Regions from separate parts of the Sinorhizobium alkalisoli genome, predicted to be linked through region 3. Evidence: predicted binding sites of a transcription regulator. Region 3 holds the regulator's gene; each other region holds the start of a gene.
What was found. The regulator LexA, encoded in region 3, represses DNA repair genes until DNA is damaged. The targets are predictions, from matches to a motif close to TGTTCNNNNTGTGTTCNG.

Region 1 (7,177 bases), 720 kb from region 3:
GGTCTTCGACTTGGGCGCAGGCATTAAGCGATTTGAGCACCACGACAATTTCAAGGGCCATCCGCCACGCGCGAATGATGCGCGAAGGTGACAATGTGTGATGAGCGGCTGATGGACCGCGCCAATCCGAGAGGTTATGCTGTCGCCCCCGCAAAGGGTGGTCATTCCGGTGGGTTCGACGATGAGCGAGAACGTCTCCATCCGTCCGGTCGTTCGCAGCGACTACGATCAGTGGCTGGTCCTCTGGGAGCACTACAACGCATCCAACGGACGTTCGGGTGAAAAGGCGCTCGACGCCGACATTACCCTCATGACCTGGTCGCGTTTCTTCGATGCCTATGAACCGATGTATGCGCTTGTCGCGGAAAACAATGGTCGGCTGGTCGGGCTCACCCATTACATTTTCCACCACAGCACCACGGCGATCCAGCCGAACTGCTATCTCCAGGACCTCTTCATCAGAGAAGGCATCCACGGGAAAGGGGTCGGCCAGGCCCTGATCAACGGCGTCTTCGACGCCGCGCGGCGCGCCGGCACGTCACGCGTCTATTGGCTTACGCACGAGTCGAACATCACGGCGATGCAACTTTACGACAAGCTCGCCGAGAAGTCCGGATTCGTGATGTACCGGATGGTGATTTGAGCGGGGCTCACACCCTTTCCACAAATCCGTCCAGTACCCGTTTCTGTCCCGCCCGGTCGAAGTCGATCGTCAGCTTGTTGCCTTCGACGGCGGCGATGTTGCCGTTGCCGAATTTCAGGTGGAAGACGCGGTCGCCGACCTGGAAGCGGGAGGGTTCCGCAGTCGTCGACTTGGCGACGAGCTCGCCCTCGATGGTGCGGGTGCGCGGTCCGGATTCGCCGTAGCCGATGCGCTCGACGGCGTGGCCGGAGCGGGTGCCCCAATTGTCGCGGGTGGCATCCGAGCGGTGCTGCTGGGCGCGCTTCCAGCCGGGTGTCTGGTAGCTGTTCTCGAAGGGATCGGCCTTGTCGAAGCGCGACTGGCCGTAGCCACCGCGGCCATAGCCACCATAGGAAGCTTCCTGCTCGGCCACTTCCACATGGTCGATCGGCAGTTCGTCGAGGAAGCGCGACGGCATGGTGGATTGCCAGAGCCCATGGATGCGGCGGTTCGAGACGAACCAGATATGGCAGCGGCGCTTGGCGCGGGTGATGCCGACATAGGCGAGGCGGCGTTCCTCCTCGAGGCCGGCGCGGCCGCCCTCGTCGAGCGCGCGCTGGTGCGGAAAGAGCCCTTCCTCCCAACCCGGCAGGAATACCGTGTCGAATTCCAGGCCCTTGGCCGAATGCAGCGTCATGATCGAGACGGCATCCATGTCCTCGTTCTGCTCGGCATCCATCACCAGCGCGACATGCTCCAGAAAGCCGCGCATCGATTCGAACGCCTCCATCGAGCGGATGAGTTCCTTCAGGTTTTCGAGGCGCCCGGGAGCTTCGGCCGACTTGTCCGCCTGCCACATCGCCGTATAGCCGCTCTCGTCGAGGATTTTCTCGGCAAGCTCCGTATGCAGGGTCGTCTCGAGCAGCGTCTGCCAGCGGCGGAAATCGGTGACGACGTCGAAGAGGGCCTTGCGCGCCTTCGGCTTCAGTTCGTCCGTCTCGATGATCTCGCTTGCGGCGGCGAGCATCGGAATGTCGCGGCTGCGCGCATAGTCGTGCAGCGTGCGCACGGTGGTTTCGCCAAGCCCACGCTTCGGCGTGTTGATGATGCGTTCGAAGGCGAGGTCGTCGGCCGGCTGGCAGACCAGGCGGAAATAGGCCATGGCATCGCGAATCTCGAGCCGCTCATAGAAGCGCGGGCCGCCGATGACGCGATAGTTGAGGCCGAGGGTGACGAAGCGGTCTTCGAACTCGCGCATCTGGAACGAGGCGCGCACCAGGATCGCCATGTCGTTCAGATTGTGCTTGCCCCGCTGGAGCTGCTCGATCTCCTCGCCGACCGCGCGGGCCTCTTCCTCGGAGTCCCAGGCGGCGTGCACATGCACCTTCTCGTCGTCCGGATGGCTGCGCTCGGTGAATAGCGTCTTGCCCAGGCGGCCTTCATTGTGGGCTATCAGATGCGACGCGGCGCCGAGAATGTGCTCGGTCGAGCGGTAATTGCGCTCCAGCTTGATGACCTTGGCGCCGGGAAAGTCCTTTTCGAAGCGCAGGATGTTGTCGACCTCCGCCCCGCGCCAGCCATAGATCGACTGATCGTCGTCGCCGACGCAGCAGAGATTGATTTGTTGTATGGGTTTATTCGCGCTCACGCTGTCGCCGCTGCGCGGCTCGCTCCGCAGGGGCGCGCCATCAGGCGCGACGGCCGCTTGGCCTTGCCGGGCTCCGCCCGGATTTCCGGTGCCAGATCGCTCGGAAGACCGGGGCCGCTGCGCCAGGAGCCTGAGCCACATGTACTGCGCCGTATTGGTGTCCTGGTACTCGTCGACGAGGATGTAGCGGAACCTGTCGTGATACTCCTTGAGCACATCCGGATTGGCGCGGAACATCCGGATCGGATGCAGCAGCAGGTCGCCGAAGTCGCAAGCGTTCAGCGTCAGAAGCCGGTTCTGGTAGGCGGCGTAGAGCTCGCGGCCCTTGCCGTTGGCAAAGGCGCGGGCGTCGCCCTCGGGGATATGCGAAGGGTCGAGGCCCTTGTTCTTCCAGCCGTCGATCATGCCCGCGAACTGCTTGGCCGGCCAGCGCTTGTCGTCGAGGCCTTCCGCCTGGATCAGCTGCTTGATGAGGCGCACCACGTCGTCGGTGTCAAGAATGGTGAAATCGGATCTCAAGCCCACCAGTTCGGCATGGCGGCGCAGGAGCTTGACGCCGATCGAGTGGAAGGTGCCGAGCCAGGGCATGCCCTCGACCGCATGGCCGACGAGCACGCCGATCCTCTCCTTCATCTCGCGCGCGGCCTTGTTGGTGAAGGTGACGGCGAGGATCTGCGATGGGTAGGCGCGGCCGGTGGAGAGGATATGGGCAATGCGGGTCGTCAGCACGCGCGTCTTGCCGGTGCCGGCACCCGCGAGCACCAATACGGGCCCCTCGAGGGTTTCGACGGCGTCCGCCTGCTCCGGATTGAGACCGGAAAGATAATCCGGACGCTTGGACCTGTCGCGGGCCGCCATGGCACGCGCCGCGATCCCGCCCGTGGCGGAGGCGGGTTTGCGCGGTGCCGGCTCCTCGTCGAAGAAGGGGATGTCGTCGAAACCTTTGCTCATGCGGCCCAATGTAGTGATTCGGGACCGAAAGGCCAGAAAGGATGTTCCTCTTTTATTCCGGGTTCTCTGCCGGGCTCAGCAAGACTGTGGAAAGACTAGCCTTTTCACCGCGCGCATCATTGTTCGCCCCTGGCGTCGAAGGCCGGATCGACCGGCACCTGCAGCGCGGTCGCGAGCTGATTGGTCTTGGCGGCAAGCGCGATCACCATGAGAAGATCGGCGTGCTGCGCGTCCGTCATGCCCTTCGCCTTGGCTGACGCAGTATGGGAATGGATGCAATAGCCGCAGCCATTGGTGACGGAAACGGCGATGTAAAGCATCTCCTTGACCAGCAGGTCGAGAGCCGAGGGCGTCGCCATCACCGCCTTCACCTCTGCCCAGGTGCGCTCCAGCAAGTCCGGGTCGAAGGCAAGCCAGTGCCACATATTGTTGATGAAATTCGATTTGCGCGTTGCGCGGATGTCGTCGAATACCGCCCTGACGCGCGGATCGGCTTCGGGATCGGGTGGCGGCGCGACGGTGCTCATGCGGTAATCCTCCGATCAGACGAGTGCGAAGACGCGTGCCGGACCGCCGGTGCCGCCGCGGTGCTTCGGGGCGCCGAGGACGAGGGTGGCGCCCTTCGCCGGCATCTTGTCGAGATTGGCGGCAGCCTCGAGTCCCCAGCGGCCCTCGGGAAGCCAGGCGTGGTGTGTGGCAAAATCCGGTGAAATCCCATGGTCGAGCGAAAGCGTGTCGACTGCGATGCCGGCGGCCTGCGTTTCCTCCAGCAGGAATTTGGCGGTCTCGACGTGGAATCCGGGGAAGTGCAGTTTACCTGCGGAATCCGCATTGCGGAATTTGTCCGTGCCGACATGATCGGCCCAGCCGGACAGCATCGCTACACAGGCGTTATCCGGGATCTCGCCATTGGCAGCGATCCAGGACTTGATGTCCTCCGGTGTCACCTGGGCATCCGGATCCGCCGCGGCCTTGTTTCGGATGTCGACGACGCAGAGCGGCACAACGAGCTTTTCGACGGGCAGTTCGGCAACGGATAGCCCGTCGGCCGAGAAATGCAGCGGCGCATCCACATGGGTTCCTGTGTGCTCGTTGACGCGCAGCTCGAACAGGTTGAATTTGTGTTCGGCGACGGAAAAATTGCTGCTGACCGAAAAAGGTCGGGAACTCCTCGTGAAGCTCATGCGTAAGATCCGTGACGCTGGCGTGGCCTTCGGCAAGCGCCGGCGGCGCGGCCCCAATGCTTGCGGCGGCAATCCCAGCCGTGCCGACCGCTGCCGCGCGGAAGAAGTCTCGCCGCGAAAGCATCCGCTCCTTTACCGATTGAATGACGCATGCATCGCACATTGCCCCTGCTCCCCGGTTTGAGCGTTGAAAACCTGATTGAAGATGCCGCAGTCCGAGCAGCAGGATAGCTAAGCCGTGGCTGCTGTAAACAATGGTTTTCCAGGGTGGCCAATGTCTTTTCCGGTTGCGGAAAGCGCCATCATGCGGCCAACAAATTCTGCTTTCATTACAATTGCGTAATGATGGCGTTCCGAGATTGCCCGCGGGCGGGCGAACAATCATACTCGCGACAACTCGGAACGTTCCTCCCGGTGCGCGCCGCGCCGCCGCGTGCACCTCAAATCGGAGACATGGATGCGCTTTTGGAAGCAACTGGCGGTCAGCCTCGTCGTTCTCGTCGTCGGCGGCGCCGCCTGGATACGCTTTGCCCCCGGTGCCGGGGAAACGCTGGCGGCGATCGGCGTTTCACATCCTCTCCTCGATGCGCTATCGCGCTCGCAAGGCGGCGAGGGAAGGGGCGGCGAGGGAAGGGGCGGCGAGGGCAATCGCGGGCGCGGCCAGGGCGGACGCGGTGGCGCGGGCGGGGCGGCGCTGGTGGTGGTCAAGCCCGCTGAGACCGCAGTCGTCAACAATAGGCTGAACGTCATAGGCAGCGGCGAAGCAATCCAATCCGTCACGGTGACGCCGACGGCAACGGGCAACCTCACAGAAATTCTCGTCCGGTCCGGCGACCGGATCGAGGCTGGCCAGGTGATCGCGCGGCTCGACAGGGACGATCAGACGATCGCCGCCGAACAGGCCCGGCTGGCCCGCGACAGCGCCCAGGAAAAGGTCGAGCGCTATCGCAATCTCGGCAGCGCCCGTGTCGTCACGGCGGTCGAGGTGCGCGACGCGGAGATCGCGCTGCAGGCGGCCGAACTGGCGCTGAACACGGCGGAACTCGATCTCAAGCGGCGCGACATCGTTGCCCCGTCGAAGGGGATAGTCGGTATCATCACGGTCAATGTTGGCGATTACGTCACCACTTCGACGCCGATTGCCGTCGTCGACGACCGCTCCGAGATCCTCGTTGACTTCTGGGTGCCGGAACGTTTCGCCAGCAGGATCTACGTCGGCCAGCCGGTGACCGCGAACGCGATCGCCCAGCCCGGCCGTTCGCTCGACGGCGCCATTCATGCGATCGACAACCGCCTCGACCAGACGAGCCGCACGCTTCGCGTGCGGGCGCGGATCGAAAATCCCGACGACATGCTGCGCGCCGGAATGTCCTTCTCGGTCACCATGGCTTTCGATGGCGATCGCTATCCGACCGTCGACCCGCTGGCGATCCAATGGAGCTCGGAAGGAGCCTATGTCTGGCGGATCCAAGGCGACAAGAGCGAGCGCGTGCCGATCAAGATCATCCAGCGCAATCCGGACACGGTTCTTGTCGAGGCCGGGATTTCCGAGGGCGACCGTGTCGTAACGGAAGGCGTGCAGCGGCTGCGCGAAGGTGGCACGGTGCGCATCGCCGGGGAGCCGCGTGCCGAGCCGGAGCAGAAGGTGGCGGGAGACGCGCAATGAACATCGGCTTCGGCGGTCATCGGGGAGGATTGCCAGCCGCGGGAGAGGGCGGCAAGACCGGCTTCACCGCGCTTTTCATCCGCCGTCCGATTTTCGCGCTCGTCGTCAACATGCTGATCGTCGTGGCAGGTCTCGCCGCCTGGAACGGCATCGAAATTCGCGAATTGCCCCAGGTCGACCAGCCCGTCATTTCGGTAACGACCGAATTCGAAGGAGCGTCTCCCGAAACGATCGATCGAGAGGTCACCTCGGTCGTCGAAGGCGCCGTTTCGCGCGTTCAAGGCATCAAGGGCATTTCGTCGACGTCTTCCTTCGGCCGCAGCCGCGTCACGCTCGACTTCTCCGACACGACCGATATCGGCCAGGCCGCCAACGACGTGCGCGACGCACTGGGCCGCGTCACCAACCGGCTGCCGGACGACGCGGAGGAGCCGCGGATCGTGAAAGCGGATTCGGACAGCCAGCCGATCATGCGCCTGGCGCTGACCTCCGACGCGATGTCGATGGAAGACATGACGCTCCTGGTCGAGAACGAGATCAGCGACCGGCTGGCGGCGGTGGAGGGCGTTGCCGATGTCACGGTCTATGGCGAGCAGGAGAAGATCTTCCGCATCGACCTGAATCAGGCCAAGCTCGCCGGGCGCGGCATCACCGTCGCCAACCTGCGCGAGGCGCTCGCCAACGCTTCCTATGACGTGCCGGCGGGGTCGCTGACGAGTTCGAGCCAAGACATCTCGGTCCGGGCAACGGCCGACGTGCAGACGCCTGCGCAATTCGAAAACCTGATGCTTGGCAACAATGTCAGGCTCGGCGACGTGGCGACGGTAACGCTGGGTCCGGATACGGGCACCTCGGCCCTGCGTTCCAACGGTCGCCAGGGCATCGGCCTCGGCATCATCCGCCAGGCGCAATCCAACACCGTCGACATTTCCGAAGGCGTGCGCAAGGTGGTCGATACGATCTCCTCGGATATTCTGCCGCAGGGAACCGAGTTGCAGGTGACGAGTGACGACGCGGTCTTCATCAATGGTGCGATCCACGAGGTGGAGATCGCGCTCATGGTTGCGGTCTCCATCGTCACCCTCGTCATCTATCTTTTCCTGCTC
Region 2 (7,177 bases), 370 kb from region 3:
CAATCGTTCTTGCTGCCGCCAGCGCGCTCGGTTTCTTCTACATCACCGATTTCTGGCTCTGGTTTCCGCTCCGGATCATCTTCCACGGCGCCATCACCGTGCTTTTTATTCTCTCGGAATTCTGGATCAACGCGACGGCGCCGCCAAACAAGCGCGGCTTCGTTCTCGGCATCTACGGCACCGTGCTTTCCCTCGGCTTTGCCAGCGGGCCGCTGCTCTTCTCCATCCTCGGCAGTGACGGCATCCTGCCATTCGCCGTCGGTGCCGGCGTCATCCTGCTCGCCGCGATCCCGATTTATCTCGCGCGTAACGAAAGCCCCGTCATAGACGAAAAGCCGGGGCGGCATTTTATGCGCTATGTCTTCCTGGTGCCGACGGCGACCGCGGCAGTCTTCATATTCGGTGCGGTCGAATCGGGCGGCCTCTCACTTTTTCCGATTTTCGCGACACGCGCGGGCTTCGGCGAGTCGCAGGCCGCGCTCCTGCTCACTGTCATGGGTGTCGGCAATTTCATCTTTCAGATCCCGCTCGGGATGCTCTCCGATACGGTTAAGGACCGACGCACGCTCCTCTCCGCGCTGACGCTGATCGGCCTCGTCGGCGCGCTTTTCCTGCCCCTGCTCGTCGAAAGCTGGTTCCTGATGGCGCTGGTGCTGCTCTTCTGGGGCGGATGCGTCTCCGGGCTCTATACGGTCGGCCTTAGCCATCTCGGCTCGCGGTTGCAGGGTTCGGATCTTGCCGCGGCCAATGCCGCCTTCGTCTTCTCCTATGCCGTCGGCACCGTCGCAGGGCCGCAGGCCATCGGAGCAGCCATGGACGTCACCGGCAATAACGGTTTCGCCTGGACCATCGCCGCCTTCTTCGGGCTTTATGTTGTGCTTTCCATCGCCCGGATCGTTTTGAAGCCAAAACGGCCTTGACTTTTCGGGCGCGATTTGTAGTTTCGCGCCAACTTGACCGTGGCCCGCATCCGGTTGTTCACGGCTTTCATTTTCTATAAAGGCAGGACGACCATGGCGAAAGCTACCACCATCAAGATCAAGCTGCTGTCGACGGCCGACACGGGTTTCTTCTACGTCACGACCAAGAACAGCCGTACCATGACGGAAAAGATGACGAAGACGAAATACGACCCAGTCGTCAAGAAGCACGTCGAATTCAAGGAAACGAAGATCAAGTAAGATCATCGTTTCCTTATTTCGCAGGCGCCGACCGCAGGGTCCGGCGCCTTTTCTTTTGAAGACGGCTCTCGCGAGTTGTGCAATTTAACCCAAGCGAGCCACAGCGATCCTTTAAAATGACGCGCGGCGCTGCAAGCCGAAGCTACGCCACGTTGCGCGCGCCCGCAGAACTCACGGCTCAGTATAGGCGCCTGCGACTTTTCGGACACACAAGCGCAGCCAAGAGGTCTCGAAGCGCCGCGTGGGCGCTTCAAACAGTTTCGATCCGGGACGGCAGGCGGTAAACTCGCGCCATTCGTATCCAAGGAAAAACGCCACCTTCTTTCCGAAGCGGCGTTTTCAAAGGGGGTCGGCTGGTCCCAGCAGCGGCACGAGGAATCCGCAGACGCCGGAAGCCAGCCGACCGACCCCACGACCCAGGAGATGCGGCGGACCTGAGCATCATGGGGTAACGAATTGGTAATGGAAGTCGCACTTCCATGCCTATGAGCATTGCCTGAAACTAAAAAAAAATCAACGAATTCTTAATCACCGAAACAGGCTTGCTCGGTGTTTGGTTAATTTCTGTCCCGTATTCGGACGAATCCGAACGGGGCGCCCATGGAAGATGCTTTGCCCCAGCACCAGCGACGGCGCAACGATACAACCTTTAAGGAAGTTGGCAAGAGCAGACAAAGGCGGTCTGATGCGCCGCTTACCGACCGCAGACTGCTGCGCGCGGTGCTGCGGACAAAAGCGATGAGAGCAGACCTGCTCAAGCTGCGGCGGCGACGACCCTGTTTCGCCCATTGTTTTTCGCGTCGTAGAGCGCCACGTCGGCCCGCTTGAGCAAGGCTTCGGGCGTATCGCCCTCCGGCCGCAGGCTGGCAAGCCCGAGGGATGCCGTCACGCTCAACACCGCGTCGGCGCGGGCAATTTCGAAACCGCGGCTTGCAACCATCAGCCGAAGCCGCTCGGCGACGACCGCGGCCATCTCCGCCGGGGTATCGGGCATGACGATTACGAATTCCTCGCCGCCGAAGCGGCATGCGAGATCGGCGCCGCGGACAGTCGCCCGCACCCGGCTGGCAAATTCGCGCAGGACTTCGTCGCCGGAGTCGTGACCATAGGTGTCGTTAACCTGCTTGAAGCGGTCGATATCGGTGATGCAGATCGACAACGGCCGTCCGCGTGCCATCGCCCGATCGACGAGCAGCTTCAGATGACTGTCCAGATAACGGCGATTGTGGAGGCCGGTCAGATCGTCGGTGATCGCCAGTTCGATTGTCTGCTGCACGCTGGCGCGCAGCCGATCGTTGCACTGCTTCCGACGGATCTGCGTGAGGCAACGGGCGAGCAGTTCGTTGGGATCGACTGGACGCATGATATAGTCCGTTACCCCGAGTTCGAGCGCGCGCACGATCAACTCGTCATTGCCCTGGTCCGCAACGAGCAGAATCGGGATGAAACGCGTCCGCTCGAGAGAGCGCAATTGCGAGCAGAGACGCAACGGGTCGTAGTCGTCGAAATTCGCGTTGACGATGACGAGATCGAAATCGCTCTCGGCGGCTTCGAAGAGAGCGGCCTGCGGCTCGGCCATGACCGAGACTGCGGCAATCGGCTTCAGGGCCCTCAACAGCCGCTCCTGCGACGAGGCGCGGCCATCGACAAGGAGCACGGAACCGGGCTCGTCCGGTCGGTCCTGCCGCAGCAGTTCCTGCAGCCCGATCGTGTGCGTCGTCTGCGCCCTGAGGCGCAGCTCGTCGCTGACGTTCTTCAAGCGTACGAGGCTTTTCACCCGCGACATCAGTTGCAGGTCATTGACGGGTTTCGTGAGAAAATCATCCGCGCCGGCCTTCAGCCCGCGCACGCGATCGGAAGGCTGGTCGAGTGCCGTCACCATGACCACGGGAATATGCGCCGTTCGGCTATTCGCTTTCAGCCTCTCGCAAACCTCGAACCCGTCCATGCCCGGCATCATGATATCGAGCAGCACGAGATCCACCGGCGTCGTCTCGCAAATCGCGAGGGCTGAATGTCCGTTTTCGGCGGTCAGCACGTCAAAATACTCAGCCACGAGCCGCGCCTCGAGGAGCTTCACATTGGCTGGTACGTCATCGACGACGAGGATACGCGCAGTCATATCAGTTTCCCTGCACTTCAGGCGTCGCCCAGGTAGGTCTTGATTGTTTCAATGAACTTGGGAACGGAAATCGGTTTAGAGACATATGCTTCACACCCACCTTGGCGAATCCGTTCCTCGTCGCCCTTCATGGCGAAGGCGGTTACGGCAATAACGGGAATGACGTGCAGCTCGTCATCTTCCTTCAGCCATTTGGTCACCTCGAGACCGGAAACCTCGGGCAGCTGGATGTCCATCAGGATGAGGTCTGGCCGGTGCTTGCGCGCAAGTTCTAGCGCTTCCATGCCGTTGCGCGTCTGGATCGTCGCGTAACCCGAAGCCTCAATCAGGTCTCGGAAGAGCTTCATGTTCAGCTCGTTGTCCTCAACAATCATCACCTGTTTGGGCATGTCGATCCCTTGCTGTCTGTCGCCGCCTTGCAAGTCCCTTTTAGAGATATAAGCTTCGCAGTTGGCGACTCGACCCATTCCGTCATTCGCGAGGCTAGCGCTATTTGGTTGAAAAAGAGGTAAACCCGGCCGCCAAATGAAAAGAGATTCAACACGATGAAGAGCGCTGACGAAACAGCCATCGCCATTCTGTCCTGGCTCACGAGCGAGCCGGAACTCATGTCGCGCTTTCTGGCGCTCTCCGGTACCGATATCGGCTCGCTGCGCCAGGCGGCTGGCGATCCCGGCTTCCTGGGCGGTCTCGTCGCCTTTCTGATGGAGCACGAGCCGACGCTGATGGCGTTTTGCGCCGGGACCGGAACGCCGCCGGAAGACGTGGTCAGGGCACACCAGGCCTTGTCCGGTCCGGCGGATTTTGCGGACGGCTGAGCGTAGCCATGTGGCAACCAGGAACCGGCATCCGTCTTTCCGACCGGCCGCTGATCGTCAGCGATGTCGATGAGGTCGTGCTCGAATTCCTGACGCCCTTCATGGCTTTTTTGGAGGCTCGGGACCATGCACTCCTTCCCCGCTCCTTCCGCCTTTCCGGCAACATAGTCGATCGGGTAAGCGGCGAAGCGGTGAGCGACGCGGCGGCGGAAGCGCTGCTCGACGCCTTTTATGCGGCGCAGGACCGGTGGCAGACGCCCGCGATGCAGGTGGTCGAGACGCTGAAAGGATTTTCCGGAGAGGCCGACATCGTCTTTCTGACGGCGATGCCGCCGCGTCACGCGGCGGCCCGCCGCCGGCTGCTCGACGCCCTCGATCTTCCGTATCCGCTGCTCGCCTCCGAAGAGCCGAAGGGACCGCTGGTCAAGCGCCTGCATCAAGCGCGCGATCTGCCGCTCGCCTTCGTCGACGATATTTTGCGCAACCTCCACTCCGTGCGGGAACACGCTCCAGGCTGCCTCCTCATCAACCTGATGGCGAACGCGGAATTTCGCGCCCTTGCACCCGCACCCGGCGTCGACATCCGCGTCGCCGCGGACTGGCCGGAGGCGGCGGAGCTGATCCGCGTCCATTGTCGCGCCCGTCCCGACGCCTGCTGAACCGCCCTTCAGCGCCGCCCGGCCGGGGCAAGTCATTACGGCGCGAACCGTCATTGCCTCAATTCCAATCGCATCAGGGGCCTGCCGTCCTTGCGCCGTGCCACGATCTCGAAGCCGGCGGCATCGAAGATCGTCGTCGAGCCGATACAGAGCGCGACGGATTTCGACTGCTTGGCATGGTCGATCGGACAGGCGTCGAGATACCGGGCGCCGGCAGCCCGGGCATGCGCGATTGCAGCCGTGAGCATGCGATGGCTCAACCCCTTGCCGCGCAAGGGCGAGGAAAGAAAAAAGCAACTCAGCGCCCAGACGCTCTCATCCTGCGCCTCGCTTGCTTGCAGCGGACGCGAAACGGTGCGTGGCGAATTGAATTGCGGCACGTCGGAGCGGGGGCCGACCTGGACCCAGGCGACCGGCTCGCCCACATGATAGCCGAGGAGGCCGGGCGGTGGTCTCGCCTCGATCCTGCGCCTCATGGCGTCCTTGCGTTCTCCGGCGCTCATCCTCATTCGAACGGCGTGCGGCAGGCGCAACGCTACGCACCAGCAGCCGCAGAACGCGCCTTGCGGGCCGAAAAGCCTCTCGAAGTCCGGCCAGCGATCCGCTGTTGCCGGCGCAAATTGCAGGGCGACATCCAATGAAGCCTCCAACGCCCGCTCACCACCACAGCGCCGCACGTCTGTCAGACACGCAAGCTCGCTGCATGATTCCGCCCTTAAATCGGTTCCGATTTAAGGAATCATGCAGTAGCGTAGAGCGTAAAGTCGCCCCGTTCAACATTTGTTCCCAGACATGCGAGACAGCGCTGTACCGATTTCCGGCCTCTGCCGAGACTGCCTGAAAGACCAGGCAGCCCTCGCCCGGCGGTGTCGCGCCTGCGGCAGTCCGCGTCTCCTGCACCACGCCGAACTCGATCGGCTCACTCTGGCGCATATCGACTGCGATGCCTTCTACGCCTCGATCGAGAAACGCGACAATCCAGAGCTCGCCGACAAGCCGGTCATCATCGGCGGCGGCAAACGTGGCGTCGTCTCGACCGCCTGCTACATCGCCCGCATTCATGGCGTGCGTTCGGCCATGCCGATGTTCAAGGCGCTCGAGGCCTGCCCCGAAGCGGTGGTGATCACGCCGAACATGGAGAAATATTCCCGTGTCGGGCGCGAAATCAGAAGCATGATGCTGGACCTGACTCCGCTCGTGCAGCCGCTGTCGATCGACGAGGCTTTCCTCGACCTGAGCGGCACCGAGCGGCTGCACCACGCCGCGCCAGCCCGGACGCTCGCCCACTTCGCCCGGCGCATCGAGCAGGAAGTCGGCATCACCGTCTCCGTCGGCCTCTCCTACTGCAAGTTCCTCGCCAAGGTCGCCTCCGACCTGCAAAAGCCGCGCGGCTTCTCCGTGATAGGACAGGCCGAGGCCGTGGATTTCCTGAAGGACCGTCCGGTCACCTTGATCTGGGGCGTCGGCAAGGCCTTTGCCGCGACTCTCGAGCGGGACGGCATCCGCACGATCGGGCAGTTGCAGACGATGGAAGAAGCAGAACTGATGCGCCGCTACGGCACGATGGGCCGGAGGCTTTACCGGCTGTCGCGCGGCCAGGACGAACGCATTGTCGAGACGGATGGGGAGGCCAAGAGCGTTTCATCCGAAACGACCTTCAACGAGGACCTGTCTCGCCCGGAGGAACTCGTCTCGCATCTCAGGCGCCTCAGCGAGCAGGTAGCCCTCAGGCTGCGCAAATCCGAACTCGCCGGTCAGACCGTCGTCCTGAAATTGAAGACGGCGGACTTCAAGAGCCGTACGCGCAACCGGCGGCTGGAGAGCCCAACCCGCCTTGCCGACCGCATTTTCCGCATCGGCCTGCAACTGCTCGAGCGGGAACTCGACGGGACGAGATACAGGCTGATCGGCATCGGCGTCAGCGATCTTTGCGATCCCGTTCACGCCGATCCGCCGGATCTCGTGGACCCCTTGGCAACGCGGCGGGCGGCCGCCGAGGAGGCGATCAACAAGCTGCGCGACAAGTTCGGCAAGACCAGCGTCGAAACGGGCTACACCTTCGGTCAACGGCGCCGCGATCAATAGCCCGTGATGGAAGGCGCCGATTCAATTCCTTAAATATTGGAGGATAGCCTCGCTCGACAAGTCTGGCGTGTTACGGCTTGCATGCCGTTTGCAGGCGCCACCGTCGCAAATGAGGGTTTATCTTGCGTTCCACTCTCGGGATAGGGCTCGTCGTCCTCGCCGTGTCTTTGTCATCCGCCGCAGCAGCCGGCAAGTCGCCATTGCAGATCGTGATATCGCGCCAGCGGCAGTCACTCGCCGTCTATGACGGCGATCGAGTGATCGCCACCTCGAACGTGTCGACCGGCAGAGCGAACCACAGGACTCCGACAG
Region 3 (7,177 bases):
AGACTGGCATGCTCATGCCGCGCTTTCCTCGTCCTGCACCTTGCCGGCATTGACGAGAAGGATACCGGACACGGCCATGGAGAGGCCGAGCATCTCGCGACCGGTCAGCACGTGATCGAAGACCATGACCGAGACGAGCGTGATCAGCGCGACGCCCGAGCCTTCCCAGATCGCGTAGGCGACCCCGACGGGAATCGTCTTCACCGCCATAGCAAGAAACACGTAGGAGAGCGCGATCGAGCCATACATGACCGCATGGCCGACATAGGCGCCCCCGGCGGCCTTCATGGCGGTGAGGCCGGCGATTTCGGTGCCAATGGCGAGAATCAGGAAAAACCACGCGAAGCGCATCCGGAACCTCTGATGGACCTGTGGCGCCGTGCGTTTTTCAGGGCACACAGAGGACGCTGTAAATCATTGGATCTGCGCATCGATTTTCGGCCGATGCGCTAGCAAACGAAAAGAGCCACTCCGGCCTTCGCCGCGAATGGCTCTTCGAAACTGGCTCCCCGGGCCGGATTCGAACCGGCGACCTATCGATTAACAGTCGAGTGCTCTACCGCTGAGCTACCAGGGATCATCTGCGCCGCAGAAGTGAGGCTGCTAATACAAATGCTTTTTCGATTTGCCAAGCGATTTTTCAAAAAAAATTGAAAGCGCCGCTTGCTCGGCTGTGGAGAAAGCACCAATTCTGGGAAAGTCGCAGGAAGGAAGCAATGGCGAAGAAGAAGCATTTCGGTATCGATCCGAAAACGCGGGAAATCATTCTCGGTACATGGCGCGTCGGCCTGCCCGACTCGCCGGCCCTCAGGGTGACGATTGGGCTTCTGCTCATTGCTGGCGGTGTTCTCGGCTTCCTGCCGGTCCTCGGCTTCTGGATGATACCGCTCGGGCTGCTGGTGCTGTCGCACGACATACCGGTTGTGCGCCGCGCACGCCGACGACTCGCCGTGTGGTGGGCCCGCTGGCGCGGCAATACCGAGAAAACGTCGGGGAAGTAGAATTGCGATCTCGGGCTAGCTGGCCCGTGAAACGTTGAGTGCGTCCGGAACGCCCTCGACCGCGTGAAGTCTGCGCTTCGGCCGCAGATACGGCTCTAGGACCGTGTGGACGTGCCCCTCGTTGGGCAGCGCCGCCGGATCGTTCAAGGTTCTGGCGAGTTTGAGAAACAGCTTCTCACGCATTTGCCGCAGTCTGAAGCCGTTGGCCCTGCGGCTGAGAGCGAAAATGCGCAACGGGCTTTTTTCACCGGTCCCGTCGATGCACATCAGTTCCTCAAAACCGCGACGGTCCGTCACTACGAAGTTGCCGGCATTGCAATCCATCAGCACGATGTGAAGCCGGCGACAGCGCTCGAAAAGTTCGTCAATCATCGCCAGGTGCCTGGCCGTCAACCGCCCCGCCAGCGCCAGGTCGCGCAAGGTTGGGGCCAACTGTCCGTTTGCCATAGTGATCTTCTCGACCACGAGACCGAGGCCGTGTTCGGTCTGAACGAAGCCCAGCACTCCGGGGATGGGGAGATCGGCTGTGTCGGACAGGGTGAACTTTCGGGCCTGTTCGATGAACTCGTCGACTTCGCGTCGAAATGTCCGGTAGGCACCGAACCGCTTGAAGCGATCGATGAAGCGCAGCATCCGCGTCGATTGGCGCTCGCCGCTGTTGCCCCTGATTCTGAGAACCTTGACCAAAATATTCGGGTAGAGGTCATGCTCGAAAACACACCGCTGGTGCCCGCCTGCACATTGGTGCCAGTCGGAAAGGGAGATCTTGCCGTCGAACATGTCCTCGCCCATTAAGTGTGAAAGTTTTGTGACAAAACAGCGCCGGTTGAGGAAAATCAAGGAAAATCCTACCTTATGGGTGAGTTTATTGCGATCGAACTGGGAGGCTGGGCATTCCAGTGTCCAACCTCCTTTTACGATGGGCCGAGACGAGGGGTGCGTTTTTCGGAAATTGCCTCTTGCGGTTCATCTCGAATGATTCTAAACGCTCGCCACGACTTGATATTTCTTGTCGATGAGGCCTCGTGGCGGAGTGGTGACGCAGAGGACTGCAAATCCTTGTACCCCGGTTCAATTCCGGGCGAGGCCTCCAAATTCCCCTGATGATCCGGCTGGTGGCACCGATGTGCGCCGGCAAATTTCTTGGCAAGTGATCTTCAGCCGCTGCGGCAACGGCCGCTTGCCTGCAGAATGTCGATTCCGGCCTGACCGGGCCGCCGCTTTACCACCGCCTGATCGTCGGAGCGCGTTGGTCAGGCGGAATCGCCCGCCGCATGGTCAAGCGATACCGCGAGCGTGGCCGCGAGAACGGTGTGCGCGCAATCCGATCCAGCAAGACTCCATAGGCAGCGCTTTGGAGGAACTTTCATCGGACCCATGGATCGCGTCGAGATCGCAACAAGGAGGAGAGTCCATGGGCAAACCCAGGACTGCAGATCCGACCGGCCAAGCCATGCCGTCTCCCACATGAAAGCCGAACCCGAGGGAGATTGAGCTGGGCCCGAAACCGATACGATAACCGGGGAGAATACCCGTGGCGCCGACCGTCCACCTGCGGACGGCTCTACGCCCATGCGGGGATGGGGGGAGGCAGCCAGACGAAAGTACTCGGCGCTGGTCGGCCGCAACGTCGAGCGGAACGTCTACCGCCCAAGGCTTCGGACGATAACTGTTGCCCACTCGATCACGCACTGTGCGCAAATACCCATGCATCGGCCAAACGAAACGGCTCCGATCACCGGGGCGATGGGCTAGTGATACCGCCGTATCAGCCCGACCAGTTTGCCCTGGATTTTCACCCGGTCCGGTCCGAATATCCGGGTCTCATAGGCCGGGTTCGCCGCTTCGAGGGCAATCGACGCACCTTTCCGGCGGAATCGCTTCAGGGTCGCTTCTTCGTCATCGATCAGTGCCACGACGATATCGCCCGGACTGGCCGTGCTCGCGTTGCGGATGATCACGGTGTCGCCATCGAGGATGCCGGCCTCGATCATCGAATCGCCCTTGATTTCCAGTGCGTAATGTTCACCGTTGCCGATCATGTCGAGCGGAACGGAAACCTCGTGCGTATTGTTCTGGATCGCAGAAATTGGGACGCCGGCGGCGATGCGCCCCATCACGGGAACCGCAATCGAGGACGTCTCTGCGGGTGGCGCCTCGACCCTGGGCGCGGCAGATGGCTTGCCCAGGCTGCCCTCGATGACGCTCGGCGAAAAGCCGCGCCTTGGCTGCGCCGGTGTCGTATAGGCTTCCGGCAGCTTGATGACTTCAAGTGCGCGTGCCCGATTGGGAAGCCGGCGAATGAAGCCCCGCTCCTCGAGCGCAGTGATCAACCGGTGGATGCCCGACTTCGACGCAAGATCGAGCGCGTCTTTCATTTCATCGAAGGACGGCGGGACTCCCGACTCTTTCATTCGTTCATGAATGAAGAGAAGCAATTCCTGTTGCTTGCGGGTCAGCATGGCGCGTCACTCCAGAATCGCGAAACAAATCAAGAACAGACACTATCCGTTCCATTTGTGTTCCGCAAGTGCCTAACATTCCGTGAATATTGCCATGCTGAATTGGGCGGCGTCGCTTTGCCGGGGCCGACAAGCCATTGGGCTGTCGGGCGATGGAGCGTTGATGTGGCGCCCGATCAATAGGCGAGGCGCAGACCCCCGGGACTGAGAACGTCGAAGTCAGGCTCAGGGTAGGGGCCGTACCACTGCGCGTAGGTCGTGTTGCCCGTAGCGCCGGTGGTGGCGCATCCCCAAAGTGACAGGAGCGCCAATGCTGCAACCGCCATCAGAGTTTTAGAGGACATGATTTTCTCCACTCGCGGGAGTTGCCGACACGAAAAGATGCAGACCCCAACTGTCCCTCAATTCGCCAGCGATGGCAAGGAAACCTTGGTGGCCGAAACCAGCATTTTGTGTTCCCGGTAAACGACTTGGCGCAATGCGCCTCGGCGAAGAAACCTGCCGCCGCCGCCGGGCAGATCGGGCATCACGGCTCCGGGCTGGACAAAGAGAAGAATGGTGGAGTCGAAGGGAGTCGAACCCTCGACCTCCGCAGTGCGATTGCGGCGCTCTCCCAACTGAGCTACGACCCCGGCAGGCCTGGACTATATAGAAGAATTCCACGGCGCGCGCCAGCCCGCTCGGCTGAATTGGCCGAACGTGCTCGAGACGTCGGCAGACAGTCGAGTCCGAATGGGAGCAGGTGCCGGGTCGGACAAAGTTCACGCTGGCGGATGGGGTGGGATTCGAACCCACGGACGGTTGCCCGTCGCCGGTTTTCAAGACCGGTGCCTTAAACCGCTCGGCCACCCATCCGGGCAGCGCGTTATTGCGCGAAGTGCGGTTCGTTGCAAGATTTAAGCTCGCCGCCCGCACGAATTTCTTCGGCCTCTGCCGCTTGGTACTGCGCATCTCCGTCGGTCTGGTATTTACGTTTTGTAAACCATAACGAGAAAAACCCGGCGCGATCTCGCCTAGAAATTCGTATTTTTGCCTTGTTGTTGTCATCATTACACGATTGTCCCTTTCCGGGACGTCGAAAGATCCGCGGGGGTGAAATGCGGATCGTTCGGGCACGAATTTCGCGAATGACCTTGGGGACAGATGATATCTCGTAGAAAAGCGGCATGCCTTGCGAGGGGATTGCGCCTCGCTGCAATTCCACTGCTTTGCGCAGCACTAGCGGCCTGCGGTTCGACGTCCAGCGTCAAGAAGAGCAAGTCGAGAAGCAAGGAATATTTCGCCGAATCGGTCTACGGGGTCAAAGCAAGTCCGCGAGTGGCCAACGGGCGCAACATTCCGAAGGGCGGCGGGCGATTCCAGGTCGGCAATGCCTATCAGGTCAAGGGCAAGTGGTATCAGCCGAAGGAGGAGCCGGGCTACAACAAGACCGGCATGGCCTCCTGGTACGGCTCGGCCTTTCATGGCCGGCTGACGGCGAATGGCGAGGTCTATGACAAGTATCACCTCTCCGCGGCGCATCCCACGTTCCCTTTGCCGAGCTATGCTCGCGTGACCAATCTCGAGAACGGCAGCTCCGTCATTGTGCGGGTGAACGATCGCGGGCCCTATGAATTCGGCCGGATCATCGATGTCTCCTCGAAGACCGCCGACCTGCTCGATATCAAGCGCAAGGGAAGTGCCCAGGTACGCGTGCAATATGTCGGCCGAGCCCCGCTCGAGGGCAACGACATGCCTTATCTCATGGCGTCTTACGTTACCAAGGGCGATCGCGGCCCTCGCATCGCGCCGGAAGGGCAGATCGCGACGGGGGTCATGGTGGCTTCGAACGAACCGCTGCGCGATCAGGCACAGGACCTTGGGACTCTGACGATTCCGGCGAAATCGACGCTTGGCGCAACGAGGTCGTTGAATGCGCTCACGGCGCCGCCTGCAGCGTCGCCGGCATCGGCCGCGCTTGCCGAGTTCATGATGCTGCCGGAGATCGGGCCGGTTCCCTCCGAGCGCCCGGAATGGATCCCGTTGCCGGATGGCAACATGGCCTATGCCGCCGCCTATGTCGAAGTCCGGGTCAGTGACAGGGCTTCGCCATTCGAACTGATCATGGCCGATCCGGACCCGCTGACGTCCGACTCCATTCGGGCCTACGCAAAGCGGCAGAACCGGGGCGTTCTGGCCGATTGACGCCGGTTGAATAGGTCTGGCGGCGCTGCTATGCCCGTGAAGAAACCGGAGTTTCTCATGCGCATTGTGTGGCTGGCGATCGTGGGTGTCCTTGCAGCGGTCGTCGCAGGTGATGCGGAGGCACAGGCGCCTGCCTTCGACACCAAGGCGAAACAGATCTATCTCGTCGATGCGGAGACCGGGAGCGTGCTCTTTGCGCGCGGCGAGAACGAGCCCGTGCCACCGGCGTCGCTTGCAAAGCTCATGACGATGGAACTGGTCTTCGAGGCCCTCGACAAGGGGGAACTGACGCCGCACGCGACCTTCGAAGTTTCGGAACACGCCTGGCGCACGGGCGGAGCGCCATCCGGCACCGCGACCATGTTTGCCGCGATCAAGTCGAAGGTCGCGGTCGCGGATCTCATGCAAGGTGCGATTGTACAGCTGGCGAACGACGCCTGCATTGTTCTGGCCGAGGGAATGGCGGGCAGCGAGACGGCCTTTGCCGAACGGATGACGGAGCGGGCTCGCGAACTCGGCATGCCGGTCGCGACATTCAAGAACGCGACCGGACTGCCGGACCCCGGAAACAAGATGACCATGCGCGAACTCGTCACGCTTTCGCGGCATTTGCACGAGGCGCATCCGCATTATTACCGCCTCTATTCCCAGCCGGATTTCGAGTGGAACAAGATCTTCCAGCGCAACAAGAATCCGCTGATCGCCGCCAATGTCGGCGTCGACGGGCTGGCGACGGGATTTGCGGAAGGCTTCGGCTTCTCGGTCGCCGCTTCGATGCAGCGCGGAGAGCGCCGTGTCTATCTCGCAATGGGCGGCCTTGAGAGCGATAAGGAGAGGACCGAGGAGAGCCGCCGCGTCCTCGAATGGGCAATGACGAACTTCGAGAAGCGGCGGATTTTTGCCGGTGGCGAAACGATCGGTGAAGCGAGCGTCTATGGCGGGGCGGCATCCCACGTCGCGCTTGTCGCCGGCGGACCCGTGGACGTGTTGCTGCCGGTCAACAATCCGGAGCGGCTGACCGCCCGCATCGTCTACCGGTGGCCTCTCAGCGCGCCGGTGGCCGCAGGACAGGAGGTCGGCGTCGTCAAGCTCTGGAACGGAGAAGAGCTCGTCAAGGAAGTTCCAGTCCGCACAGCCGATGCCGTCGAGCCGGGCACGCTGACGAGCCGTGCGCTTGACGCCTTGCAGGAACTTCTCTTTTTCTGGCTGTGACAATTGCACGCCGTGACGGTTTCTTCCGGCAGACCAATCGGCTAAACAGAGGGCAGGAATACGCCGATCTGGAAGAGCATGTGTCGCTGACAAAGGGTTTGTTCGTAACGTTCGAAGGCGGAGAAGGGGCGGGCAAGTCGACCCAGATGCGCCTGCTTGCCGATTCGCTCAGCGCGCGGGGTTATGCCGTGCTGACGACGCGGGAACCCGGCGGGTCCGCCGGTGCAGAGGCGGTTCGCCACGTGCTTCTTTCGGGGGCGGCGGAGTCCTTTGGCGTGCGTATGGAGGCGATCCTCTTCGCCGCCGCGCGTAGCGACC
Region 4 (7,177 bases), 200 kb from region 3:
GCGGCTTTTGATCGCGAGTGGTCCACGCGCCGGCAGTCTTGTATTGCAGTCCGGAAGATGTTGTGCAAAAGCCGGTGCGCGGGTCCGGATTTCAAGCGCCGGAGTTCCTGCTCGTGAGGACGCGCTGGCCGCGTCTCTTGATGTCGTTTGGTCAATCCTACGTAAGAATTTGCGCCGTCTCGTGTCGTCGTCCAGGCGACGACACAGCGAGCAAATGCGACATTCCTGTCGCATTCCGTTTCAGATCGGGATTTCTTCGATGTTCAGCCTGCCCGGCACCGCAACCCAGCTATCGCCGGCAGCCCCCGCGACTATGTCGGATTTGTGCGCGGCGCCCGAGTTCTTGCCGAGGTCGCGACGATACTGCCGAAGCCCAGGAGTATACCGTCGAGCAAGCGGAGAGTTGCGACTATTTCGCGGCCAGTGCGACGGCGATCTCGGCGGCGAGCCGGGCATTGTTCTCGACGAGCGCGATATTGGTTTCGAGGCTGCGGCCTTCCGTCATGTGAAAGAGGTTGTCGAGCAGGTAGGGCGTCACCGCCTTGCCGGAAATGCCGTCGCTCGCGGCATTGTCCAGCGCGCGGGTGATGTAGATTTCCATCTCTTCGCGCACAATCTCGCTTTCCTCCGGCACCGGATTGGCGACGAGCATTCCGCCATCGACGCCGAGCTGCTCGCGCATGCGTTGGAAATTGGCGATCGCCGCGGGGCTGTTCAGCATCAACGGGCTCTTGAGGCCGGAGTCGCGCGACCAGAAGGCGGGGAAGGTTTCGCTGTCATAGGTGACCACCGGCACGCCCCGGGTCTCAAGTACCTCGAGCGTCTTAGGAATGTCGAGAATCGCCTTGGCGCCCGCACAGACGATGATCACGTTGGTGCGCGCGAGTTCGTCGAGGTCGGCGGAAATATCGAAACTCAGTTCCGCGCCGCGATGAACGCCGCCGATGCCGCCGGTCGCGAAAACGCCGATGCCGGCGCGGGCGGCGGCGATCATCGTCGCGGCAACGGTGGTGGCTCCGGTGCGGCGCTCGGCGATCGCAAAGGCGAGGTCGGCGCGCGAAAGTTTCATCGCCTCTTCAGTCTTGGCAAGCGCTTCCAGCTTCGCGTCGTCGAGGCCGATATGGAGGGTGCCGTGGATGACCGCGATGGTCGCGGGCACCGCCCCTTGTTCGCGTATGATCGTCTCGACGCTGCGCGCCATGTCGAGATTGCCCGGATAGGGCATGCCGTGGGTGATGATCGTCGATTCCAGCGCGACGATCGGCGCGCCGCGCGCTTTCGCGGCCGCGACTTCGTCGGAATATTCCATCGGCAGGGATGGGTTGGAAGGCTTCGTCATTGTTCTTCGCTTCTGATCGAGTGTTGGAGCAGGATACCGGGAGAGGCCGCCAGCGGCTCCTCCCTTCGATTGGCAATCTCATGACAGCATTCGCGGCACCGGCACAAGGGTCAGCGCCTCCCGGAGATTGTTTAAAGACATCTCTTCCGCAGCCGCGTAGCGCGAGCGGAGCGCAATCATGGCGGCGGCCATGCCGTGCCGCAGGGATGCGGCGAGTTCCAGACCGGCGAGCCGGGCGGAAAGGAAGCCGGAGGCCAGAGCGTCGCCGGCGCCTGTTACGTCTGCAAGGGCGGGCAGGGCAGGCGGCGAGGCGAGGCAGGCACTCAACCGGTCGAAGGCGACCGCCGTCCGACCTCCGCGTGTCACCACACCGCCGGAGAGCCCGGCCGCCCGCAGAAGGGAAGGCCACGCCTCGGCATCGGCGTTATCCGCTCCTGTCAGCGCGCGTGCTTCCGCCTCGTTCATGAACAGGAAATCGAGACCGGCGAGGCATTCGCCATATCGGATCACCTTGGCGGGGGAAACGGCGATGCCGGCGACGAGACGACCGTCTCCGCTTGCGGCGCGGACCAGCGCCGCCAAGGTCTCCTGTGGGAGGTTGGCGTCCATCAGCACGAGGTCGCTCGCGGCGACCAGTTCGCGTGTTGCCCGCTGCAGCAACCGGCGCGGCGAGAAATGCGCATAGAGCTCCATGTCCGCGAGCGCTATGACGAGGTTGCCGTCGTTTTCAAGGATCGCCGTGTAGCTCGGCGTCTTGCGATCGAGGAAGGTGAAGGGGCAGTCGATCACTCCGGCCACCGCTGCGGCCGCAGCGATCAGTTCGCCGGCCGCATCGCCGCCGCGCGGGCTGATCATGCGCACCCGGTGCCCGAGGCGTGCGAGATTGCGCGCCGCATTGAAGCCGCCGCCGCCCGTCTCCTCGAACCACGTTCCGGGATTGCTTGCACCCGGCGCCGTCCGGCCACTGATACGGCCGCGGCGGTCGATATGGGCGCCACCGAAAACGGCGATCCTATGCTGCTTCATGCGTCACCTCATCATGCGAATCGGACTGGCTCGACAGGTCTGGGCGAAGCTCCGCGCCGTCCCACGAAAATGGAGTACAATGGCCCGTGAACAGGAATCGAACGATTGGCGAATAACCCATATGTTTCAATTGGTTGATGTGCCATTGCCAAATCGGAACAAAGCGTGTACAAAAACTCCTGCGGCGGCTTCATTGCCTCAACAGCTCCAATAACCTAAAGGTGGACCCAATGGCACAAAACTCTTTGCGGCTCGTAGAGGACAAATCGGTGGATAAAAGCAAGGCACTTGAAGCGGCGCTCTCCCAGATCGAACGCGCGTTCGGCAAGGGATCGATCATGAAGCTAGGCGCCAAGGATAGCGTCGTCGAGATCGAAACCGTCTCGACCGGTTCGCTTGGCCTCGATATCGCGCTTGGCATCGGCGGCCTGCCGAAAGGCCGCATTATCGAAATCTACGGCCCGGAAAGCTCGGGCAAAACGACGCTGGCATTGCAGACCATTGCCGAAGCGCAGAAGAAGGGTGGCATCTGTGGCTTCGTCGACGCCGAGCATGCTCTCGATCCGGTCTATGCGCGCAAGCTGGGTGTCGATCTCGAAAATCTCCTGATCTCGCAGCCCGATACCGGTGAGCAGGCGCTGGAAATCACCGATACGCTGGTTCGCTCCGGCGCGATCGACGTGCTGGTCGTCGACTCGGTCGCAGCGCTCGTGCCGCGCGCCGAAATCGAGGGCGAGATGGGCGACAGCCTGCCGGGCATGCAGGCGCGCCTGATGAGCCAGGCGCTGCGCAAGCTGACCGCATCGATCTCCAAGTCCAACTGCATGGTGATCTTCATCAACCAGATCCGCATGAAAATCGGCGTCATGTTCGGCTCGCCGGAAACGACCACGGGCGGCAATGCGCTGAAGTTCTATGCATCGGTCCGGCTCGATATCCGCCGCATTGGCTCGGTCAAGGAGCGGGAGGAAGTGGTCGGCAACCAGACTCGCGTCAAGGTCGTCAAGAACAAGATGGCGCCGCCCTTCAAACAGGTCGAGTTCGATATCATGTATGGCGAAGGCGTGTCCAAGACCGGCGAACTCATCGACCTCGGCGTCAAGGCGGGCATTGTGGAAAAGTCCGGGGCGTGGTTCTCCTATAACAGTCAGCGTCTCGGCCAGGGCCGCGAGAACGCCAAGCAGTTTCTGCGCGACAATCCGGATCTTTTGCGCGAGATCGAAATGGCGCTCCGGCAGAATGCCGGCCTGATAGCCGAGCGGTTCCTTGAGAACGGCGGGCCGGAGAGCGACGGCGAGGATGCCGCCGAATAGCGGGCAGAGCAAACCAGCTTTCGCCCGGAGGACCGGCCCTCGGCATGAGCGGCCGGTTTTTGCTGCCGTCTGGACAGCGTGATATGCGGAAGATAAAAGCCTGTGGTTCCGATGGCAGCGGCCATCGGGGAGGGCGGCTACGAGCGATAGACGCGGGGTCGAAGGTTACGGCACTGAAGCGCGGGACACCTGCGCTTGCGGCCGGAGTGTGCACAGATAGGACGCAAGATGAGCGGCGTGAATGAAATCCGGTCGGTGTTTCTCGACTATTTCCGCAAGAACGGCCACGAGATCGTGCCGTCGAGCCCTCTGGTGCCGCGCAACGATCCGACGTTGATGTTCACCAATGCCGGCATGGTGCAGTTCAAGAACGTCTTCACCGGGCTGGAACAGCGTCCGTATTCGACGGCGGCGACCGCGCAGAAATGCGTCCGCGCCGGCGGCAAGCACAACGACCTCGACAATGTCGGCTATACCGCGCGTCATCACACCTTCTTCGAGATGCTCGGCAATTTTTCCTTCGGCGATTATTTCAAGGACCGTGCGATCGAGCTTGCATGGAACCTGATCACCAAGGAATACGGGCTCGATGCGAAGCGGTTGCTCGTCACCGTCTATCACACCGATGACGAGGCCTATGACCTCTGGAAGAAGATCGCCGGTCTCGGCGACGACCGCATCATCCGCATTCCGACGAGCGACAATTTCTGGGCCATGGGCGATACCGGCCCTTGCGGCCCGTGCTCGGAGATCTTCTACGATCATGGCGAAGAGATCTGGGGCGGACCGCCGGGCTCGGCCGATGAGGACGGCGATCGCTTCATAGAGATATGGAACCTCGTCTTCATGCAGTACGAGCAGGTGACGAAAGAGGAGCGCATCGATCTGCCGCGTCCATCGATCGACACCGGCATGGGCCTGGAACGTGTCGCCGCAGTCCTGCAGGGCCAGCACGACAACTACGATATCGACCTCTTCCGGGCATTGATCGCGGCATCGGAGGAAGCGACCGGAGTAAGGGCTGAGGGCGAACGGCGCGCGAGCCATCGCGTCATTGCCGACCATCTGCGTTCCTCCGCCTTCCTGATCGCCGACGGCGTGCTGCCGTCGAACGAGGGCCGCGGCTACGTGCTGCGTCGTATCATGCGCCGCGCCATGCGCCATGCGCAGTTGCTCGGTGCCGAGGAGCCGTTGATGTGGAAGCTGCTGCCGGCACTCGTCGGCCAGATGGGTCGTGCCTACCCGGAGCTGATTCGCGCCGAAGCGCTGATCTCCGAAACGCTGAAGCTCGAGGAGACCCGTTTCCGCAAGACGCTGGAGCGCGGCCTCAACCTGCTTGCGGACGCCTCGACCGGTCTCTCCGAAGGCGATCGGTTCAATGGCGAAACCGCCTTCAAACTCTACGACACCTACGGGTTCCCGCTCGACCTGACACAGGACGCGCTGCGCGCCAAGGGCATCACCGTGGATACGGACGCCTTCGCCGCAGCGATGGAACGGCAGAAGGCGGAAGCGCGGGCCAATTGGGCCGGTTCCGGCGAAGCGGCGACCGAGACGATCTGGTACGAGCTCAAGGAAAGGCACGGCGCCACGGACTTCCTGGGCTACGACACGGAGGCGGCCGAGGGCGTGATCCAGGCGATTGTTCGCGACGGCACGGTCGTCGATTCGGCGAACGAGGGTGAAGGCATCCAGGTGATCCTGAACCAGACACCTTTCTATGGGGAGTCGGGCGGCCAGATGGGCGATACCGGCGTCATCACCACCGAGACGGGCCGATTGACCGTCACCGACACGCAGAAGCGCGGCGAGGGGCTCTTCGTTCACTATTGCATGGTCACGGAAGGCAGCGTGAACACCGGAGAAGCCGCAACGCTGACGGTGGATCATGCGCGGCGCACGCGCCTGCGCGCCAACCACTCGGCAACGCACCTCCTGCATGAGGCGCTGCGCGAGGTGCTCGGCACCCATGTGGCGCAGAAGGGCTCGCTGGTCGCACCCGAACGCCTGCGTTTCGACGTGTCGCATCCGAAGCCGATGACGGCCGAAGAGCTGAAGATCGTCGAGGAGATGGCGAACGAGATCGTCGTCCAGAACACGCCGGTCACGACTCGCCTGATGAGCGTCGACGACGCGATCGCCGAAGGCGCGATGGCGCTCTTCGGCGAGAAATACGGCGACGAGGTTCGCGTGGTCGCGATGGGCGAAGGTGTTCGCGGTTCCAAGGCCGGAAAGCCCTATTCGGTTGAGCTCTGCGGCGGCACACACGTCTCCGCGACGGGCGATATCGGCCTGATCCGTGTCGTCTCGGAAAGCGCCGTCGGCGCCGGCGTCCGCCGCCTCGAAGCGTTGACCGGCGAGGCGGCCCGCGCCTATCTGAACGAGCAGGACGAGCGGGTGAAGACGCTCGCGGCGGCACTCAAGGTGCAGCCGGCCGACGTTCTCGGCCGAGTCGAGGCGCTTCTTGACGAGCGGCGCAAGCTGGAGCGGGAACTGACCGAGGCGAAGAAGAAGCTGGCACTTGCCGGCGATGGCCAGAACGGCTCGGGCGAGGCGGCCCGCGAGATTGGCGGCGTCCGCTTCCTCGGCAGGGTCGTATCCGGCGTCGAGCCGAAGGACCTGAAGAGCCTCGCCGACGACGGCAAGAAGACCCTCGGCTCTGGTGTCGTCGCCTTCGTCGGCGTCTCGGGTGACGGCAAGGCAAGCGCTGTCGTTGCCGTGACCGACGACCTCACGTCCAAGGTCAGCGCCGTCGATCTGGTGCGTGTCGCCTCGGCAGCGCTTGGCGGCAAGGGCGGCGGCGGTCGGCCGGACATGGCTCAGGCGGGCGGTCCGGACGGCGGTCGGGCAGCCGAGGCAATCGAGGCAGTGGCGCTGGCGCTGGCCGGCTGAGTCAAAATACGCTTCAGGAAGAGGGCGCCCGCTGCAACGGCGCCCTTTTTTTCATGCGGCCCTTTCGGCACGGATGGTCTCGAGTGCCGCCGGAACGGATGCACGCATCAGGACGCGCGGCGGGCGGACGTGGTGCTGGTAAAGCGTGCGGCGGACCTGCGACCTGGCTCCGGTAATGATGAAGCGGACGCCGCTTCGTTCCGCCTTCCGAAGCGTCCCTTCGATGACATTGGCGGCCGTCGAATCCATAAAGGGAACTTCGGAGCAGTCGAGAATGAAATTCCGGCGTTGATCGGCTATCCGATCGAGAACGGTGCCCACGGTGGCAGCGGAGCCGAAGAAGAAGATGCCGGAGATGCGGTAGATAACGGTATCCGGGTCGTCCGCGACGACCGGATGCTCCTCTTCGCCATTTTCCCGCTTCAAAATCGCCAGGGGCGTGGTCTCTCCAACGGAAATGCTCCTTGCCATGCGATCGATGAACAGTACCGCGCCGAGGGCGAAGCCGATCACGATCCCCTCGGTCAACTCTCGAAAAACGACGATCAGAAAGGTGGCGAGCAGGACGACCGCATCGCCATAGGAGGATCGCAGCAGCGCCATGAAG

Region 1: EKH55_RS10405 (ATP-dependent helicase) is a predicted target of LexA. The motif match lies at 3,264-3,281, and genes of this name have one in related genera.
Region 2: EKH55_RS05060 (DNA polymerase IV) is a predicted target of LexA. The motif match lies at 5,551-5,568, and genes of this name have one in related genera.
Region 4: recA (recombinase RecA) is a predicted target of LexA. The motif match lies at 2,520-2,537, and genes of this name have one in related genera.

Annotation. Positions count from the first base shown of each region.
Region 1 covers NZ_CP034909.1:2,117,127-2,124,303, reverse strand. The annotation lists gene EKH55_RS10410 (GNAT family N-acetyltransferase) at 182-643, shown strand; gene EKH55_RS10405 (ATP-dependent helicase) at 651-3,221, opposite strand; gene EKH55_RS10400 (carboxymuconolactone decarboxylase family protein) at 3,338-3,748, opposite strand; partial or broken gene EKH55_RS10395 (cyclase family protein) at 3,764-4,568, opposite strand; gene EKH55_RS10390 (efflux RND transporter periplasmic adaptor subunit) at 4,863-6,071, shown strand; gene EKH55_RS10385 (efflux RND transporter permease subunit) at 6,068-7,177, shown strand, end outside.
Region 2 covers NZ_CP034909.1:1,028,791-1,035,967, reverse strand. The annotation lists gene EKH55_RS05095 (MFS transporter) at 1-920, shown strand, start outside; gene rpmG (50S ribosomal protein L33) at 1,014-1,181, shown strand; gene EKH55_RS05085 (PleD family two-component system response regulator) at 1,936-3,303, opposite strand; gene EKH55_RS05080 (response regulator) at 3,321-3,692, opposite strand; gene EKH55_RS05075 (DUF3572 domain-containing protein) at 3,849-4,121, shown strand; gene EKH55_RS05070 (hypothetical protein) at 4,130-4,780, shown strand; gene EKH55_RS05065 (GNAT family N-acetyltransferase) at 4,831-5,418, opposite strand; gene EKH55_RS05060 (DNA polymerase IV) at 5,573-6,865, shown strand; gene EKH55_RS05055 (L,D-transpeptidase family protein) at 6,988-7,177, shown strand, end outside.
Region 3 covers NZ_CP034909.1:1,397,561-1,404,737, forward strand. The annotation lists gene EKH55_RS06925 (SMR family transporter) at 1-10, opposite strand, end outside; gene EKH55_RS06930 (SMR family transporter) at 13-351, opposite strand; tRNA gene EKH55_RS06935 (tRNA-Asn) at 503-577, opposite strand; gene EKH55_RS06940 (hypothetical protein) at 717-1,001, shown strand; gene EKH55_RS06945 (YrbL family protein) at 1,017-1,841, opposite strand; tRNA gene EKH55_RS06950 (tRNA-Cys) at 2,021-2,094, shown strand; gene lexA (transcriptional repressor LexA) at 2,753-3,463, opposite strand; gene EKH55_RS29340 (hypothetical protein) at 3,640-3,807, opposite strand; tRNA gene EKH55_RS06960 (tRNA-Ala) at 4,020-4,095, opposite strand; tRNA gene EKH55_RS06965 (tRNA-Ser) at 4,231-4,318, opposite strand; gene EKH55_RS29345 (hypothetical protein) at 4,329-4,682, opposite strand; gene EKH55_RS06970 (septal ring lytic transglycosylase RlpA family protein) at 4,607-5,647, shown strand; gene EKH55_RS06975 (D-alanyl-D-alanine carboxypeptidase family protein) at 5,705-6,859, shown strand; gene tmk (dTMP kinase) at 6,940-7,177, shown strand, end outside.
Region 4 covers NZ_CP034909.1:1,598,486-1,605,662, reverse strand. The annotation lists gene EKH55_RS07915 (pseudouridine-5'-phosphate glycosidase) at 410-1,339, opposite strand; gene EKH55_RS07910 (carbohydrate kinase family protein) at 1,418-2,365, opposite strand; gene recA (recombinase RecA) at 2,596-3,678, shown strand; gene alaS (alanine--tRNA ligase) at 3,907-6,570, shown strand; gene EKH55_RS07895 (SulP family inorganic anion transporter) at 6,622-7,177, opposite strand, start outside.